Regions from separate parts of the Micromonospora sp. WMMD975 genome, predicted to be linked through region 3. Evidence: riboswitches for the same ligand, from Rfam matches in the RefSeq annotation. Region 3 holds a riboswitch; each other region holds the start of a gene.
What was found. Region 3 has a riboswitch for cobalamin ahead of O7613_RS14770 (acyl-CoA thioesterase). Riboswitches for the same ligand answer to the same signal wherever they lie in the genome.
Positions count from the first base shown of each region.

Region 1: linked by a shared signal. The riboswitch ahead of O7613_RS12020 (ribonucleoside-diphosphate reductase subunit alpha) and the one ahead of O7613_RS14770 (acyl-CoA thioesterase) in region 3 are both predicted to bind cobalamin.
Region 2: linked by a shared signal. The riboswitch ahead of O7613_RS24445 (hypothetical protein) and the one ahead of O7613_RS14770 (acyl-CoA thioesterase) in region 3 are both predicted to bind cobalamin.

Region 1 covers NZ_CP120739.1:2,765,761-2,771,284, reverse strand. The annotation lists gene O7613_RS12030 (hypothetical protein) at 1-619, opposite strand, end outside; gene O7613_RS12025 (ribonucleotide-diphosphate reductase subunit beta) at 805-1,782, opposite strand; gene O7613_RS12020 (ribonucleoside-diphosphate reductase subunit alpha) at 1,821-4,166, opposite strand; cobalamin riboswitch at 4,289-4,500, opposite strand; gene O7613_RS12015 (PepSY domain-containing protein) at 4,625-5,524, opposite strand, start outside.
Region 2 covers NZ_CP120739.1:5,491,182-5,496,705, reverse strand. The annotation lists gene O7613_RS24450 (cell wall anchor protein) at 1-480, opposite strand, end outside; gene O7613_RS24445 (hypothetical protein) at 615-1,160, opposite strand; cobalamin riboswitch at 1,259-1,397, opposite strand; gene O7613_RS24440 (DUF2470 domain-containing protein) at 1,524-2,255, shown strand; gene O7613_RS24435 (VTT domain-containing protein) at 2,310-2,996, opposite strand; gene O7613_RS24430 (phosphatase PAP2 family protein) at 3,033-3,413, opposite strand; gene O7613_RS24425 (HAMP domain-containing sensor histidine kinase) at 3,672-5,057, opposite strand; gene O7613_RS24420 (response regulator transcription factor) at 5,060-5,524, opposite strand, start outside.
Region 3 covers NZ_CP120739.1:3,440,359-3,445,882, forward strand. The annotation lists gene alaS (alanine--tRNA ligase) at 1-1,016, opposite strand, end outside; gene def (peptide deformylase) at 1,068-1,607, shown strand; gene tsaD (tRNA (adenosine(37)-N6)-threonylcarbamoyltransferase complex transferase subunit TsaD) at 1,611-2,654, shown strand; gene O7613_RS14765 (LysE family translocator) at 2,707-3,330, opposite strand; gene O7613_RS14770 (acyl-CoA thioesterase) at 3,334-3,846, opposite strand; cobalamin riboswitch at 3,972-4,183, opposite strand; cobalamin riboswitch at 4,313-4,527, shown strand; gene metE (5-methyltetrahydropteroyltriglutamate--homocysteine S-methyltransferase) at 4,642-5,524, shown strand, end outside.

The DNA of each region.
Region 1 (5,524 bases), 670 kb from region 3:
ACAGCGAACCGCTGATCGTCAGCCGCTCGCCGAGCCGCGGGTCGAACTCCCGGGGCGTGCCGGTCGGCGGCGGCGACGTGATGCCGATCGTGGTCGGCCGGGGCGCGACCGTCACCGTGAAGATCGCCCGCGACGGCCCGCCGCTGGTGCTCCACCGGGACGTGCCGCTCCGGCCGCCGAGCAGGCTCGTGGTCGCCCAGTCCTTCGCCGCGCCGGGGTTGAGGTCGGCCTGCTCGCGGCTGCCGCCCTCGGTGGAGTCGTCCTCCCACAGCTCGAAGGTGACCCGGAAGTCGCCGGTGACCGAACGCCCGGCGCAGACCGTGCTCGGCGTGACGATGTCCGTCCCCGACGTGGCCGGCAGCGCCATCTCGCAGCGCTGCTGCTGGCCGTTGTCCTGGGTGATGACGGCGACGCCGAACAGTTCCGGCGGGTCGCAGATGACCAACCAGACCCGGTCGAGGCACTCGGTGGTGTGCATCTCGTCGACCGTGACGGTGACCGTGGAGCCGTAGCTGGCCACGGCCGGCGCGGCCGGCAGCGCGGCGGCGAACGCCACCCCGACCACCGTGGCCAGCGCCGCCGCCAGGAACGGCCGCAGCCGTTGACGTATCCGTTTCACGCGTTCCCCCCTCGTCCGCCGACGCCCGCCCGGGACCGGCGCAGACAACTGTGCGGATCGGCGTGGACGCGGGCGATACGCGCATGCGCGTACCGGGGATGTCGCCGGCCGGACTGCGGACCCGGCGGCGGTGTGCGGTCGGTCGTCCCGGCCGCCGCGGGCGCGGCCGGGACGACCGACGACGGTCAGAAGTCGTCGTCGAAGGTGACGCTGCCGGTCACCCCGACCTGGTACGCCGACACCCGCCGCTCGAAGAAGTTCGACAGCTCCTGCACGTCCTGCAACTCCATGAACGCGAACGGGTTGCCGCTGCCGTACATCGGCGCGATGCCCAGCGCGGCCAGCCGACGGTCGGCGACGTGTTGCAGGTACGCGCGCATGTCCGTCGGCGACATCCCGGACACGCCCTGGCCGAGGAGGTCCTCGGCGAACTGCGCCTCGCACTCCACCGCCTCGGCGAGCATGTCCCGGACCTGCCGCTCCATCTCGTCGTCGAACAGGTCCGGCTCCTCGGCGCGCACCGTGTCCACCACGTCGAAGGCGAACGCCATGTGCATCGACTCGTCGCGGAACACCCAGTTGGTGCCCGACGCCAGCCCGTTGAGCAGCCCCCGGGAACGCAGGAAGTAGACGTAGGCGAACGCGCCGTAGAAGAAAAGCCCCTCGATGCAGGCGGCGAAGCAGATGAGGTTGAGCAGGAACGCCCGCCGGTCCGCCCGGGTGCGCAGCTCCCGCAGCTCGAAGATGGAGTCGATCCACCGGAAGCAGAACTCGGCCTTGCGGGCGATCGACGGGATGTTCTCCACCGCCGCGAACGCGGCGAACCGTTCGGTCTCGTCCGGCACGTAGGTGTCCAGCAGGTTCAGGTAGAACTGGACGTGCACCGCCTCCTCGAACAGCTGCCGGGACAGGTAGAGCCGGCCCTCCGGGGAGTTGACGTGCTGATAGAGGTTGAGCACCAGGTTGTTGGCGACGATGGTGTCGCCGGTGGCGAAGAACGCCACCAGCCGGGACACCAGGTGGCGCTCGGCCGGCGAGAGCCGGTCCAGGTCGGCCAGGTCGGCGTGCAGGTCCACCTCCTCGACGGTCCAGGTGTTGCGGATGGCGTCCCGGTAGCGGTCGAAGAAGTGCGGGTAGCGCATCGGTCGCAGGGTCAGGTTCATGCCCGGGTCGAGCAGCAGGGGCCGGGTCTCGGTGTGCGTCACTGGCAGGCCTCGCAGCTCTCGGGGTTCTCCAGGGAACAGGCCGCCGCCGCGTCCACGACCGGGGCCAGCACCGTGGCCTGCTGGATCCGGGTCGCGGGACGCGACCGCAGGTAGTAGGTGGTCTTCAGCCCGGCCTGCCAGGCGTACCGGTACATCGAGGAGAGCTTGCCGATCGTCGGCGCGCTCAGGAACAGGTTCAGCGACTGCGACTGGTCGACGAACGGCGCCCGCGCGGCGGCCAGGTCGATGAGCGCCCGCTGCGGCAGCTCCCACGCGGTGCGGAACAGCTCCCGCACCTCGGCGGGCAACTCGTCGATGCCCTGCACCGAGCCCTCCGCCCGCTTGATCCGGTCCCGGATCTCCGGCGTCCAGAGCCCGCGTGCCTTCAGCTCCCGCACCAGATACGTGTTGACCTGGAGGAACTCGCCGGACATGGTCTCGCGTTTGAACAGGTTGGACACCTGCGGCTCGATGCACTCGTAGCAGCCGGCGATCGAGGCGATGGTGGCGGTCGGCGCGATCGCCACCAGCAGCGAGTTGCGCAGCCCGTGCGCGGCGATCCGCTCGCGCAGCGCCGTCCAGCGGGCGGTCCGCGCCGGCTCCGCGCCCCACAGGTCCGGGTGCAGGTCGCCCTTCGCGGCCCGGGTCCGGTCGTACGCCGGGTGCGGGCCGAACCGCTCGGCCAGCCCGGCGGACGTCTCCAACGCGGTCAGGAAGATCTCCTCCTGCACCCGGGTGGACAGCTCCCGCGCCCGCGCCGAGTCGAACGGCAGGCGCAGCGTGAAGAACGCGTCCTGAAGACCCATCAGCCCCAGCCCGACCGGCCGCCAGCGCGGGTTCGACGCCGCCGCCTGCGCGGCCGGGTAGTAGTTGATGTCGATCACCCGGTCGAGGAAGACCACCGCCGTGCGCACCGTGGCCCGCAGCTTCTCCCAGTCGACGCCGTCGGCGGTGACGTGCGCGCCGAGGTTGACCGAGCCGAGGTTGCACACCGCCGTCTCGGCGTCGTCGTTGACCTCCAGGATCTCGGTGCACAGGTTGGACAGGTGGATCACGTTCCCCGGCTCGCCGGTCTGGTTGGACAGCCGGTTCGCCGCGTCCTTGAACGTCATCCAGCCGTTGCCGGTCTGCGCCAGGGTGCGCATCATCCGCCCGTACAGGTCCCGGGCCTTCACCGTGCGGACCGCCTTCTTCTCCGCCGCCCGGTACGCGGCGTCGAACGCCTCCCCGTACAGGTCGGGCAGCTCCGGGGCGTCGGACGGGTCGATCAGCGACCAGTCTTCGTCGGCCTCGACCCGGCGCATGAACTCGTCCGGGATCCAGTTGGCCAGGTTGAGGTTGTGCGTCCGCCGGGACTCCTCGCCGGTGTTGTCCCGCAGCTCCAGGAACTCCTCCACGTCCGGGTGCCACGGTTCCAGGTAGACGCAGGCCGCGCCCTTGCGCCGGCCGCCCTGGTTGACCGCCGCGACCCCGGCGTCGAGCGTCTTCAGGAACGGCACGATGCCGTTGGAGCGCCCGTTGGTGCCCCGGATCAACGCGCCCCGGCCGCGTATCCGCGACCAGGAGATGCCGATGCCGCCGGAGAACTTCGACAGCTTCGCCACCTGGTGGTAGCGCTCGTAGATCGAGTCCAGCTCGTCGCGCGGCGAGTCGACCAGGAAGCACGACGACATCTGGGTGTGCCGGGTGCCGGAGTTGAACAGCGTGGGGGAGCTGGGCAGGTAGGCCAGCGCGGACATCAGCCGGTAGAAGCCGACCGCCTCGGCCGGCGTGTGCGACAGCCCGCACGCCACCCGCAGCAGCCAGTACTGCGGTGTCTCCACCACCAGCCGCGACTCCGGGTGCCGCAGCAGGTAGCGGTCCGCCACCGTGCGCAGTCCGAAGTATTCGAAGCGCAGGTCACCGGCGGGGTCCACGGCGTCGTCCAGCTCGCCGGCGTGGCGGGCCACGAACGCGGCGGTGTCGTCACCGACCAGCCCGAGGGCGTGCCCGTACGCGATCGACTGGCTGAAGGTCGCCACCTGCTGCCCGCGGACCTCCTCGTGCACGTACGCGGCAAGCAGCCGGGCCGCCAGTTTCGAGTACTGTGGCTCCTCGCCGATCAGCTCCGCCGCGGTCTGGATCGACAACCGGTCCAGCTCGGCGGTGCTCGCCCCGTCGTACAGCCCGCTTATCGTCTTGGTGGCGACCCGCAACGGGTCCACCTGGTCCAGGTCGGCGACCCAGCGTTCGACCGCCCGGACGATCCGGTTGACGTCGACCGGCTCGGTGTCGCCGTCCCGCTTGCGGACCCGCATCGCCGACCGGCGCTGCTCCGGGGGGCTCTCCCGCACGACCGTCATGACCTCTCCTCGCTGTCACTGGCGATGGCCTCGGACGGCGGGAGAACGCCAACGGGCGCGGCACGACGGCCGGCCCGGCTGCTGGCGTCGGTCGTCCCGCGCGACCTTCGACCGCCGCGCGCGGTGGCGCGCGGCGCGCTGGCAGGTCTTCGGACTCGCGGGCCGGACCGGGTTCGGTCGCCTACTGGCCGTCGCTTCCCAGGCCGGTGGCCCAGTGCTGATGACGGCGGTCGTTCCCACTTACCGCTGCGGGGCAGTCCCGGACTCGCACCGGGTTCCCTCTTGCCTCGACCACCCCCGAAGGCGCGGCCGAACCAGCTGCGGCACCACCATATATGGCGATGAAGGCCCGCACGCAACACCACATGTCGCCCCCCGGCGTGTCAACCCGAAGGAAGGGGCCCCGCTTAACGCATTCGGTAGAGGCGGGGCCCCCGCTTAACACCCCGGCGCGCGCGTCAGCTGCCGGCCGGGGCGGGCGAGACCGGGACCGCCGGGCGGCGGCGACGTTGGCGCAACCCGACCACGGCGTCGATGATGAGGAAGCCGAGCAGCGGGCCACCGAACCACGGCAGCGCCCAGCCGAGCGCCACCACGACCGGCACGCCGACAAGCAGCGTCCACCAGCGCAGCCCGCGTACCGCCCCGCGGGCCGGCGGCGCGCCGAGCGGCGCGCGGCGGTCGGCGCGGGTGGGTCGGCGCTGCCACCACATCCGGTAGCCCCAGACGACGACGCAGAGCAGGCCGAGCGCGAGCGCGGCGAGCAGGATCTGGTTCACCGGCCCGAACAGCCGGCCCATGTGCGCCTGGATGCCGAGCTTGCTGAGCTTCGCCAGCACCGGCCAGTCGGCGAAGTCACTGCGCGCGGTCACCGTCCCGGTGGCCGGGTCGACCGCGACCCGGTCGTACCCGACCGGCCACCTGTCGTCGGTCTGGGCGACCGTCCACGCGGCACCGGCCTCGCCGGGCGGGGTGATCGCGACCGGGCCGGACAGGCCGGCGGCGCGGGCGCCGCCGAGCACCCGGTCGTACGTCGCCGGGTCCGTCGCCGTCGCGGTGGCCGCGCCGCCGTGCTGGTGCTCGCCGCCGCCGGTGGCCGGCGGCGCGCCGGCGAGCGCGGTGGAGATCTCCGGGGTACGGGCCCGCAGCGCGTCCAGCCCGGCGCCGAAGTTCGCCCCGGCGTAGCGGGACCAGGTCAGGCCGGTGGCGGAGAGGAAAAGCAGGCCGACGGCGAGCCACACACCGGTGGTGGCGTGCCAGCCCCGGGTCCGGCGCACGCCCCGGGCGGCGGACAGGTCGGGCACGAGCAGGTGCCGGGCCCGGGACCGGCCCGCCGCGCGCCGGCGCCACCACAGCAC
Region 2 (5,524 bases), 2.1 Mb from region 3:
GCTGGTGATCCGGCCCCGCTGGTCACCGGTGCCCGTCGGGGAGACCAGCGACAGGGTCTCGGCCCGCAGGTCGTACCCGCCGAAGTCGGTGGGGTCGGCGCCGGCGGCGGAGGCGGCGTAGAGCAGCTTCGCGGTGGCTCCGCCGTCGGTGAAGCCCTCGATGCCCCACTCGTCGTAGCTGTTGTAGGCGCGCACGTGCGCCGCGACCTGCGCCGTGGCGGCCTGGCGGGTCGACGTGTCGACGCCGGTGGCGGACAACGCGACGACCCCGTCGATGGTCAGGCCCCAGTCCGGGCCGCCGAACGGTCCGGGCAGAATCCCGTCGGTGAACTCGCCACCGAGCCAGGTCGCGGCGTCCCGCGCGGCGGCGGCGTCGGCTGCGGCGGGAGCGGCCAGCACGGTCATGGGCGTGGTGAGCGCGGCGAGTGCCGCCGCGACGGTGGCGGCGAGGCCGGTGCCGAGTCGCCGGGGCCGGGACATGGGCATGAGGGACGCCTTTCGCAGAGCGGTCGGGGAGAACTCCGGAGAGCACCCGGGACGAGCGCCCGGCCGCCTTCCGACGCCGGGGCGGTGACCGGCACCCGGTGCGCTGCCGGTCACCGCGCCGGTGTGGATCAGGGAGCGGTGATGCCGGGCGCCGCGCCGGAACCGAACGCCCAGCCCTCGACGCTGCCCGGGGCGGGGTTGTAGCCGGCTGCCCCGGAGGAGCTGTAGGACCAGGCGCCGCCGGGCGACGCATGCCAGTACGACCAGTACGCGGTGGCCGGCGGGGTGTTGACGCACGGGTCCGTCGCGGCGGTCGGCTTGCCGTTGATGCGGCAGACGAACGCCAGCCCCCAGCGTTGGGTGCCGGTGACGGTGAACCCGGCGCCCTGCAACGCGGCCAGCCCGGTGGCCGGGTCGCCGAGCGCACAGCCCACCTGGACGCCGCCGCCGAGGGCGGCGTAGTCGACGACGACTGTGACGCCGGAGGTGCCGGTGCAGGCCGCCGCGTGCGCGGCCTGCGGCGCGGGCTCGACGGCGATCAGGGCGACGGCGGCCAGCGCGGCGGTCAGCAGACCGGCGAGCCGGGCCCGGACGGTGGACGGGCGGAGGGCGAGGGCGGCAAGTGTGCCGCGGAACAGGGCGAGGGGGGATTGCCGGCTCAGGCGAACGACCATCGGTAGCGCCTTTCCGGCCCGGCGGTCGTCAGAAACCCGGTCGCCCGGCGGTGCGCGGGGTCGACCGGGACTCCGACCCGTGGGCCACGACGGGTGGGGAGCGGATGCGCGCGTACGCCGGGTATTCGGGCTCACCGCCGGGTGTCTGTCACCTCGACGGCCTACCGTTGCGGGCCAGCGCCGGACTTCGACCGGACTTCCCCCGCACGGACGCGCGGTGTGTTCAGTTGTGGCCACAGTCTGTCCGCACCGGATTACCCATGTCAATCGTCCCTGCTCGGGGTGGTTGACGTCGACGACTCCGGTCCGATGGTCTAGCCTGTCAGTTAGGTAAGGCTAACCTTTCTTGAGGAGGTCGGGACCATGCGCCCCAGCCCGGCGGAAATCGTGCGTACCCTCGTCGCGGGCTGGCTGCCCGCCCTTGTCCACCTGGCCCGACACGCCGGGCCGCACCAGGTCCGGCACGCCACCGACCCGGACGGCCGGGTGCTGCTGCTGGTGCCGATCGTCAGTGATCTCGCCGCGGCGCTGTCGCCGCCGGACGGGGGTGCCGACGTCGCCACCGTCCTCGACGTGCTCGACCTGCCGCCCGCCGCCGGCGCTCCCTCCCTCGGCCGGGCCTGGATCTCCGGCTGGGCGAAGCGGCTGGACGGGGACGAGGCGCGCCGGGCCGCCGTGGACTTCGCCGCCACCCAGCCGACCGGGGACCTGCTCGACGTGGGCCGCCGGTTCCGCCTGTACCGGTTCGAGGTGGCCGAGGTCCGATGGGAACACGCCGGCGGTGTCCGCCGGATCGACCCGGCGGCGTACGCGGAAGCCGAGCCCGACCCGCTGCACGCGGTCGAGGCGGAGTTCCTGGCCGACCTCGCCGACCACCACGCCGAGCAGGTCGCCGGCCACCTGCGCCAGCGGCTGAAGCTGTCCGGCGACGAATCGCCCCGGGTGGTCCGCATCGACAGGTACGGGCTGCTCGTCGCGTACGGCCGGCCCGGCGCGACCCGGCGGATCCGGCTCGGCTTCGAGCGGCCCGTCGCCGGCGTCACCGAACTGTCCCGGCTGCTGCACCCGATGGTCTGCGCCCGGGCCGTCGCCTGACCCCCACCGGTTGTTCGCCGGCCGGAGGTGCCGGCGGCGACCGCGGTGCGTCGTTCAGTCGGCGCCGGATGCGTCCGGAGCGGCCGTCGCGTCGACGGAGGCGGTTGCCGACCGATGGCGGGACCGCAGGAGTTGGATGCCGATGGGCAGGACGGAGATGAGCACGATGGCGATGAGGATGAGCTCGATGTGCGATGCGACGAAGCTGATCTGCCCGAGGAAGTAGCCGAGCACGGTCACGCCGGTTCCCCACAGGACCCCGCCGAGGACGTTGTAGGTGACGAAGGCGCGGTAGTGCATCCGGCTCACCCCGGCGATGACGGGGGTGAAGGTCCGCACGATCGGCACGAAGCGGGCCAGCACGATCGAGCGGGCGCCGTAGCGGGCGAAGAAGGCGTCGGCCCGGCGCACGTTCTCCTGCTTGAACAGGCGGGAGTTGGGGCGACGGAACAGGCTCGGGCCGACGCGCTTGCCGAACAGGTAGCCGGCCTGGTCGCCGATGACGGCCGCGACGGCGGCGAGCAGGCAGACGAGCCAGAGCGGTTGGTGCAGGTAGCGGCCGTCGGCGACGAGGAGTCCGGCGGTGAACAGCAGCGAGTCGCCGGGGAGGAACAATCCGATGAGCAGCCCGGACTCGGCGAAGACGATCGCGAGGATCCCGATCAGCCCGAAGGTGGAGATCAGCCATTCCGGGTCGATCAGGCTGGGGCCCACGGCGAGTGTCGCCTGAGGCGTGGACATGGCATGACCTCCGGAACGAGGGGCGGGGGGTGGTGCTCAGGCGGTGGTGCCGAGGCGGCGGCCGGTACGGCGGTCGTAGGCGCGGCCGACGACGCCGATGGTGGCGACCGCTCCGGCGGCGATGAGTGCGCCGGCGAGGATGTCCCCGGGGTAGTGCACGCCGGTCCAGACCCGGGCGAAGCCGATGACGGCGGCGAGCACGCTCAGCGCCAGTCCCCATCGGCGGGACAGGAACGCCCCGACGGCGAACGCCACCGCGAACGCCGCCGTCGCGTGGTCGCTCGGCAGCGACGGCCCGGCGGCGTGTGGGATCAGCTGGTGCACGGCATGGGCCTGGAAGGGCCGTACCTCGGTGCTGAACGCGGCAACGGCCTGCCCGACGGCGAAGGCCAGCCCGAGGGACGCGACGACGCGCACCAGGGCGGCGCGGCCGTACCGCAGGGTGGGCCAGGACAGGTATGGCCGCGGTGGCGGCGAGGACGTAGATCAGCCACACCGCCGTCCATTCGAAGAAGTCGTCGACGAGGTCACTGCGGCCGGCTGTGTCGTTGACGATCTGGAACAGGTGATAGTTCATCGTTCCCCCGTGACGGTGACGGCTCCGGCCCGTGCAGGCGCCTCCTGTCCAGGGTGCCGCCCGTCACCTGAGAGGAGCCTGAAACCGCCGAGGTCGGTTCAGTGATCTTCGGAGTCGACGGCGTGGGGCAGACTGATCCGGACGGTCATGCCCGGTCCGGGCAGCACCTGTACGTGTCCGCCGTGCGCCGAGACGACCTCACGGGTGATGGCGAGGCCCAGCCCGCTGCCGCCGTCCGGGCGGGTGCGGCTGTCGTCGAGACGGACGAACCGGTCGAAGATCCGCTCCCGGTCGGCATCGGGGACACCGGGTCCGTCGTCGGTGACCTCGACGCACGCCCACGCGTCCCGCACCGACACGTTCAGGGTCACCCGGGTACGGGCGTGACGCGCGGCGTTGTCGGCCAGGTTCCGCAGAGCGCGGCCGAGGTCGTGGGCGTCCCCGGCCACCCGCACGGGGGTGAGGTGGGCCCGGACGGTCAGGTCCGGGCGGTGCGCCGCGAGCCGGTCCCGCTCGGTGTAGGCCAAGTCGTCGAGGTCGACGTCGTCGCGGCGCCCGGTACCGCCGCGCTCGTCGATGCGCGCGAGCAGGAGCAGGTCGGCGACGAGGTCACCCAGCCGGCTGGTCTCCCGGCGCAGCAGCTCGACCAGGTCGCGCTGGCCGTCGGGCGAGGTCGCCACGGCCAGCCGGTCGAGGCCGGCACGCAGGGTGGCCAGAGGGCTGCGCAGTTCGTGGCTGGCGTCGGCGACGAACCGGCGCTGGCTCGCCGCGGCGGTCTCCAGGCGTTCGAGCATCCGGTTCATCGTCTCGGCGAGCGCCGCGATCTCGTCCCGGGCGCCCGGCACGGGCACGCGGGCGTGCAGGTCACGGGCGGTGATCCCGGCGACCCGCCGGCGGATCGCCTCGACCGGGCGCAGGGAACGTCCGACGAACCAGAACACCGCCGCACCCACCACCAGCAGCATGGGCGCCAGCCCGGCGGCCATGATCGCCGCGACCGCCTCGGTGCTCTCGTCGACCGGCCGCAGTGACTGCGCGACCAGCACCGTGCGGACACCGGAGCCGTCGGCCACCCCTGCGGCGGCGATCCGGTACGGGTCTTCCCCGGCGAACGGCAGCAGCCGCTGCTCGCGCAGCAGTTGACCGGGTCGGGGCCGCAGCGGGGACAGCGGCGCGGCGTCGCCGAGCGCGGCCGAGGCCGCCTCGACTCGTCCGGACGGGTCGAGGACCTGCACCAACGTCTGTTCTTCCGGGCTCGGCCGCAGCGTCCGGGCGAGTGCGTCCTGATCACCGGCGGCCACCGCCGCGACCACCTCGGTCGCACGTTGCCGCGCGGCGGCGTCCACGTTGCCGGCGAGATCCGCGCGAGCGAGGTGGACGAACACCATGGCGCCGACGGCGAAGGCCGCCGCTACGACGGCGGCGGCAGCAAGGGCCGAACGCAGCCGTACCCCCGGCTGCCATCGCCTCCACCCGATGGCCATGCTCAGCCGCCGTCGGCTGCCAGGCGATAGCCCATGCCCCGCTCGGTCTGGATGGCCTGCCGCCCGAACGGTTGATCGATCTTGCGGCGGAGGTAGCCGACGTACACCTCGACGATGTTGGGATCGCCGTCGAAGTGCGCGTCCCAGACGTTGTCGAGGATCTGCCGTTTGGACATCACGTCGCCGCGGTGACGCATCAGGAACTCCAGCAGCGCGAACTCCCGCGCGGTGACCCGAACCGAGTGGCCGGCCCGGGTGACCTGCCGTCGGGCCGGATCCACGGTCAGATCCCCGGCGGTCAGCACGACCGGCCGGGCGGGCGCGCCCCGGCGTACGAGAGCCCGTAGCCGGGCCACCAGCACCACGAACGAGAACGGCTTGACCAGGTAGTCGTCGGCGCCGAGGTCGAAGGCATCCGCCTGGTCGTACTCCCCCTCCTTCGCGGTCAACATCAACACGGGCGTCCA
Region 3 (5,524 bases):
AGCTCCGGCAGCGCCGATTCCTGGTAGCCCAGCAGGCGGACCGACCGGATCGCCCGGCGCATGATCCGCCGCAGCACGTAGCCACGCCCCTCGTTCGACGGGGTCACCCCGTCGCCGATCAACATCAACGCGGTGCGCACGTGGTCGGCGACCACCCGCAGCCGCACGTCGTCCGGATGCGACTGGTTGGCCGCGTGCCCGGAGTGCGCGCCGTACCGCTTCCCGGTCAGCTCGGCCGCCCGGTCCAGGATCGGCTTGACCTCGTCGATCTCGTAGAGGTTGTCCACACCCTGCAGCAGCGAGGCCATCCGCTCCAGGCCCATGCCGGTGTCGATGTTCTGCGCCGGCAGGTCGCCGAGGATCGGGAAGTCCTCCTTCCCGGTGCCCGGCCCCCGCTCGTACTGCATGAAGACCAGGTTCCAGAACTCCAGGTAACGGTCCTCGTCGACCTCCGGACCACCCTCGCGGCCGTACTCCGGGCCCCGGTCGTAGTACAGCTCCGAACACGGCCCGCACGGCCCGGGAATGCCCATCGACCAGAAGTTGTCCGCCTTGCCCCGACGCACGATCCGCTCCGCCGGCACACCCGTGGCACGCCAGATGTCGTACGCCTCGTCGTCGTCCAGGTAGACCGTCGCCCAGATCCGCTCCGGGTCCAGCCCGAAACCGCCCGCCTCGACCGACTTCGTGGCCAAATCCCAGGCCAGCGGAATCGCCCCGGACTTGAAGTAGTCACCGAAGGAGAAGTTGCCGTTCATCTGGAAGAACGTGCCGTGCCGACTGGTCTTGCCGACCTCGTCGATGTCCGGCGTCCGCAGGCACTTCTGCACGCTCGTCGCCCGCTGGTACGGCGGCGTCTGCTGGCCCAGGAAGTAGGGCACGAACTGCACCATGCCCGCGTTGATGAACAGCAGGTTCGGGTCACTGATGGCGGGCAGCGGAGCGGACGGCACCACGGCGTGCCCGTTCGCCTCGAAGTGGGCGAGGAACCGCCGCTTGATCTCCGCCGTCCGCATACCACCCATCCCTTACTGCAACTGTTTGGCAATTGCATAGTATGGGCGACTGTGCAGACACCGACCGGCACCCCACAATCCATCACCCGATACGGCACCCCGGTGCTGCACCGCCGCTGCGCCGAGGTGACCGTCTTCGACGACGCCCTCGCGCAGCTCGTCGCGGACATGTTCGCCAGCATGTACGCCGCCCACGGCGTCGGCCTGGCCGCCAACCAGATCGGCGTCGACGCCCGGATCTTCGTCCTCGACTGCCCCGACGCCACCGGCGCCCACACCGTCGCCCACGTGATCAACCCGGTCCTGCACCTGCCCGAGCAGCGGGATCTCGTCACCGACAGCGAGGGCTGCCTGTCCGTGCCCGGCCAGTACGCCGAGGTCACCCGCCCGGCCACCGCCGCCGTTTCCGGCCTTGACCTGCACGGCCGGCCGGTGCGCATCGACGGCACCGGCACCCTCGCCCGCTGCCTGCAACACGAGGTCGACCACCTCGACGGCCTCGCCTACGTCGACCGGCTGCCCGCCCGCACCCGCAAACGCCTCCTCGCCGCCGCGGCCGAACACCCCGGCGTCGGCGTCGGACAGGACTGAGCGGTGCCGGTCGTCCTCGGCATCGAAACGTCCTGCGACGAGACCGGCGTCGGCATCGTCGCCGACGGTGTCCTGCTCGGCGACGCCCTCGCCACCAGCATGGACGCACACGCCCGCTTCGGCGGCGTCGTGCCCGAGATCGCCGCCCGCGCCCACCTGCACGCCATCGCCCCGATGGTCCGTCACGCCCTCGACCGCGCCGGCCTCGGCTTCGCCGACATCGAGGCCATCGCCGCCACTGCCGGCCCCGGCCTCGCCACCGCCGTACAGGTGGGCCTCGCCGCCGGCAAGGCCTACGCCCTCACCCTCGGCGTCCCCCTCTACGGCGTGCACCACCTGGCCGGCCACGCCGCCGTCGACGTCCTCGACCACGGCCCCCTCCCCGCGCGCAGCGTCGCGTTGATCGTCTCCGGCGGCCACACCAGCCTCCTACTCCTCGGCGACCTCGCCCGCGACCCCGTCGTCCACCTCGGCGACACCGCCGACGACGCCGCTGGCGAAGCCTTCGACAAGGTCGCCCGGCTGCTCGGCCTGCCGTACCCCGGCGGCCCGGCCATCGACGCCGCCGCCCGCCACGGCGACCCCACCGCGATCGCCTTCCCCCGTCCCATGACCGCACGCGTCGACCCGCCCTACCGGTTCTCGTTCTCCGGCCTGAAAACCGCCGTCGCCCGCTGGACCGAACGCCACCACGGCCCCCTGCCCGTCGCCGACATCGCCGCCTCCTTCCAGGAAGCCGTCGCCGACACGCTCACCCGCAAAGCCGTCGCCGCCTGCCACGACCACGACATCGACACCCTGCTGCTCGTCGGCGGCGTCGCCGCCAACAGCCGCGTGCGCACCCTCGCCGAACAGCGCTGCCACGCCGCAGGCATCACCCTGCGCGTCCCCGCACCCCGACTCTGCACCGACAACGGCGCCATGATCGCCGCCATCGGTGATCTTCTCGTCCGCGCAGGTGTGGGCCCGTCAGCGCTGACTCTCGGCGCCGACCCCAACGCCGTCCTGACCCGCGCCACGATTCCCGACGCCGTCTTGCAAGGGTGAGAACGACGCCCAGGTGGCCGGACTGCACGCCGCCCTGTCCGGCGGCGGCGTGTCAGCTCAACGCGAGGCGGACACCGAGAGCGATGAACGCGACCGCACAGAGCCGGTTGATCTGCCGCGACCACCGCTGGTCGGCCAACCGGCGGGCGAGCCGGCCGGCGCCCGCGCCGAGGGTGACGTCCACGGCGAGTTGCACGGTGACGAACAGGGCGCCGAGCAGGACGAGCTGCGCCGTGGCGTTGCCGGCGCCCGGATCGACGAACTGGGGCAGGAACGCCACGCTGAACAGGATCATCTTGGGGTTGAGCAGGTTCGTCACCAGACCCCGCAGGAAGGCCCGACCGGGCGACGCGCCACGGTCCGGACCGGTGACGGCCATCGGATCGCGGTGGCGCGCGGCCCGGACACCCAACACGATCAGGTACGCGGCGCCGGCCCATCGGATCGCCGTGAACAACGTCGGCGACGCGCTGATCACGGTGGCCAGTCCCCCGACCACCGCCGCCACGTGCACGGCCTCCCCCGCGGCGACGCCCAGCGCGGCGACGACGCCCGACCGGGCGCCGTAGCGGGTGGCGTTGGCCAGCACGAACATCATGTCCGGACCGGGGGTGACCATGAGGACGACGATCGCGGCGAGGTAGCCGGCGAGGGTCGCCACGGACAGTCCGAGCATCGCTCAGCCCTCCCCGGCGCCGTCGAGCAGCGCCCGCCGCAGCGACAGCCGATGCTCCCGCCGGATCCGCGCCTCCCGGTAGCGCCGCCGGTCCCCATCGGTCTCCGGCAACAGCGGCGGTACCGGACGGGGGTCGCCGTGATCGTCCACGGCCACCATCACCAGATGCGCCGTCGCCACGTCGACCGGCGGCACCGCCCGGTCCCAGCGGTCCGCGCTGACCTTCACCGCCACCTCCATCGAGCTGCGGCCGGCCCAGGTGATCCGGGCGTCGACGTGGACCACGTCGCCCACCCGGACCGCGCGCAGGAACGCGGTCTCGTCGATGGCGGCGGTGACCGCCGGGCCGTCGGAGTGGCGGGCGGCGACGACCCCGGCGACCGAGTCGATCAGGTTGAGGATCCGGCCGCCGTGCACCGTACCCATCAGGTTGGTGTGGTGCTGGTCCATGATCTGCGACAGGGTCAGGTTCGACGCCGACGGTGGTCGTCCGGCGAGCGTGATGGTGTCGGGCACTGTGCGGGTCCGTCCTCGATGCGGTGGACCGCCGACCGGAGGGCGCGCGTCGAGGGCACGCCGACGGATCGCGTACGGCGTGACACCCGCCCGACCCACCCGCGAGGTCGACGGCAGCGCGCACCGGTGGTGCGCGCGACGCGGGCAGGTCTTCGGACTCGCGGGCCGGACCGGGTTCGGTCGCCTACTGGCCGTCGCTTCCCAGGCCGGTGGCCCAGTGCTGATGACGGCGGTCGTTCCCACTCACCGCTGCGGGGCAGTCCCGGACTTCCACCGGGTTCCCTCTTACGACATCCGGCCGTCGCCGACCGGATGAACCAGCGCTGCCGCCATCGTAGCCAGTCGTCCGAACGTGGCCCGTGTGGCAGGTCGGGGCGGGTGACGCCGGTCTCGTCGCGTCCTGATCGGCGCCGTCGAGGTGTCCCGCGACTCGGACACGACCGCTCACCCGTCGCTCCGTCGTCGTACGATCGTGCGCGGTGCTGGTTCGCCTTCCCGCTTCGGCGGGTGGGCGTCGTAAGAGGGAACCCGGTGCGAGACCGGGACTGCCCCGCAGCGGTGAGTGGGAACGACCGCCGTCAACGAAGCACTGGACCGAAGAGGTCCGGGAAGCGACGGCCAGTAGGCGACCTCGTGTCATGCCCGCGAGTCCGAAGACCTGCCAGCGCCGCGCGCGCCGTCCGGTGCGCGCCGTCGGCGGCCTCTCGGGAGGGCCAGGGCGGAAAGCCGGTACGCCCGTCGTATCCGCTTCTCCCTCCCGAGAGGTCGCCAGGCACCTCGAGGGAAGGACCACCCGTGACAACCTCATTCGGCCAGAGCACCGTGCTCGGCTACCCGCGCATCGGCGCGCGCCGCGAGCTGAAGAAGGCGGTCGAGGCCTACTGGGCCGGCACGCTCGACGCCACCGGCCTGCACGAGACCGCCGCCGAACTGCGGGCGCAGGTGTGGCGGACGCTGCGCGACGCCCGCCTGGACGCGATCCCGTCGAACACCTTCTCCTACTACGACCAGATGCTCGACACCGCCGTCGCCCTCGGCGCGATCCCCCACCGGTTCGCCCGCCTCGGTCTCGACGAACTCGACACCTACTTCGCGATGGCCCGCGGCGTCGACACCGAACCGGCGCTGGAGCTGACCAAGTGGTTCGACACCAACTACCACTACCTGGTGCCGGAGATCGACCCCGACACCTCCTTCACCGCCCGACCGGCCAAGGCCCTGAGCGAGTACGCCGAGGCCCGCGCGCTCGGCATCACCACCCGCCCGGTGCTGATCGGTCCGGCCACGTTCCTGCTGCTGGCCAAGGGCGCCGACCCGTTCGCCCGCCTCGACGACCTGGTCGACACCTACGCCGGCATCCTCACCGCGCTCGCCGGGGCGGGTGTGCCGTGGGTGCAACTCGACGAGCCCGCCTACGTCGCCGACCGCACCCCGGCCGAAATCGACGGCCTGCACCGCGCCTACCGGCGCCTCGGCGACCTGCCGAACCGGCCGCGGATCTTCGTCACCACCTACTTCGGTGACCTCGCCGACGCCCTCCCGGCGTTGCTCGACACCCCGGTCGACGCGATCGGGGTCGACCTCGTCGCCGGTCCGGGGAACCTCGAACGGCTGGCCGGCGCCGGCCCGCTCGGCGGGAAGACGATCGTCGCCGGCCTCGTCGACGGCCGCAACATCT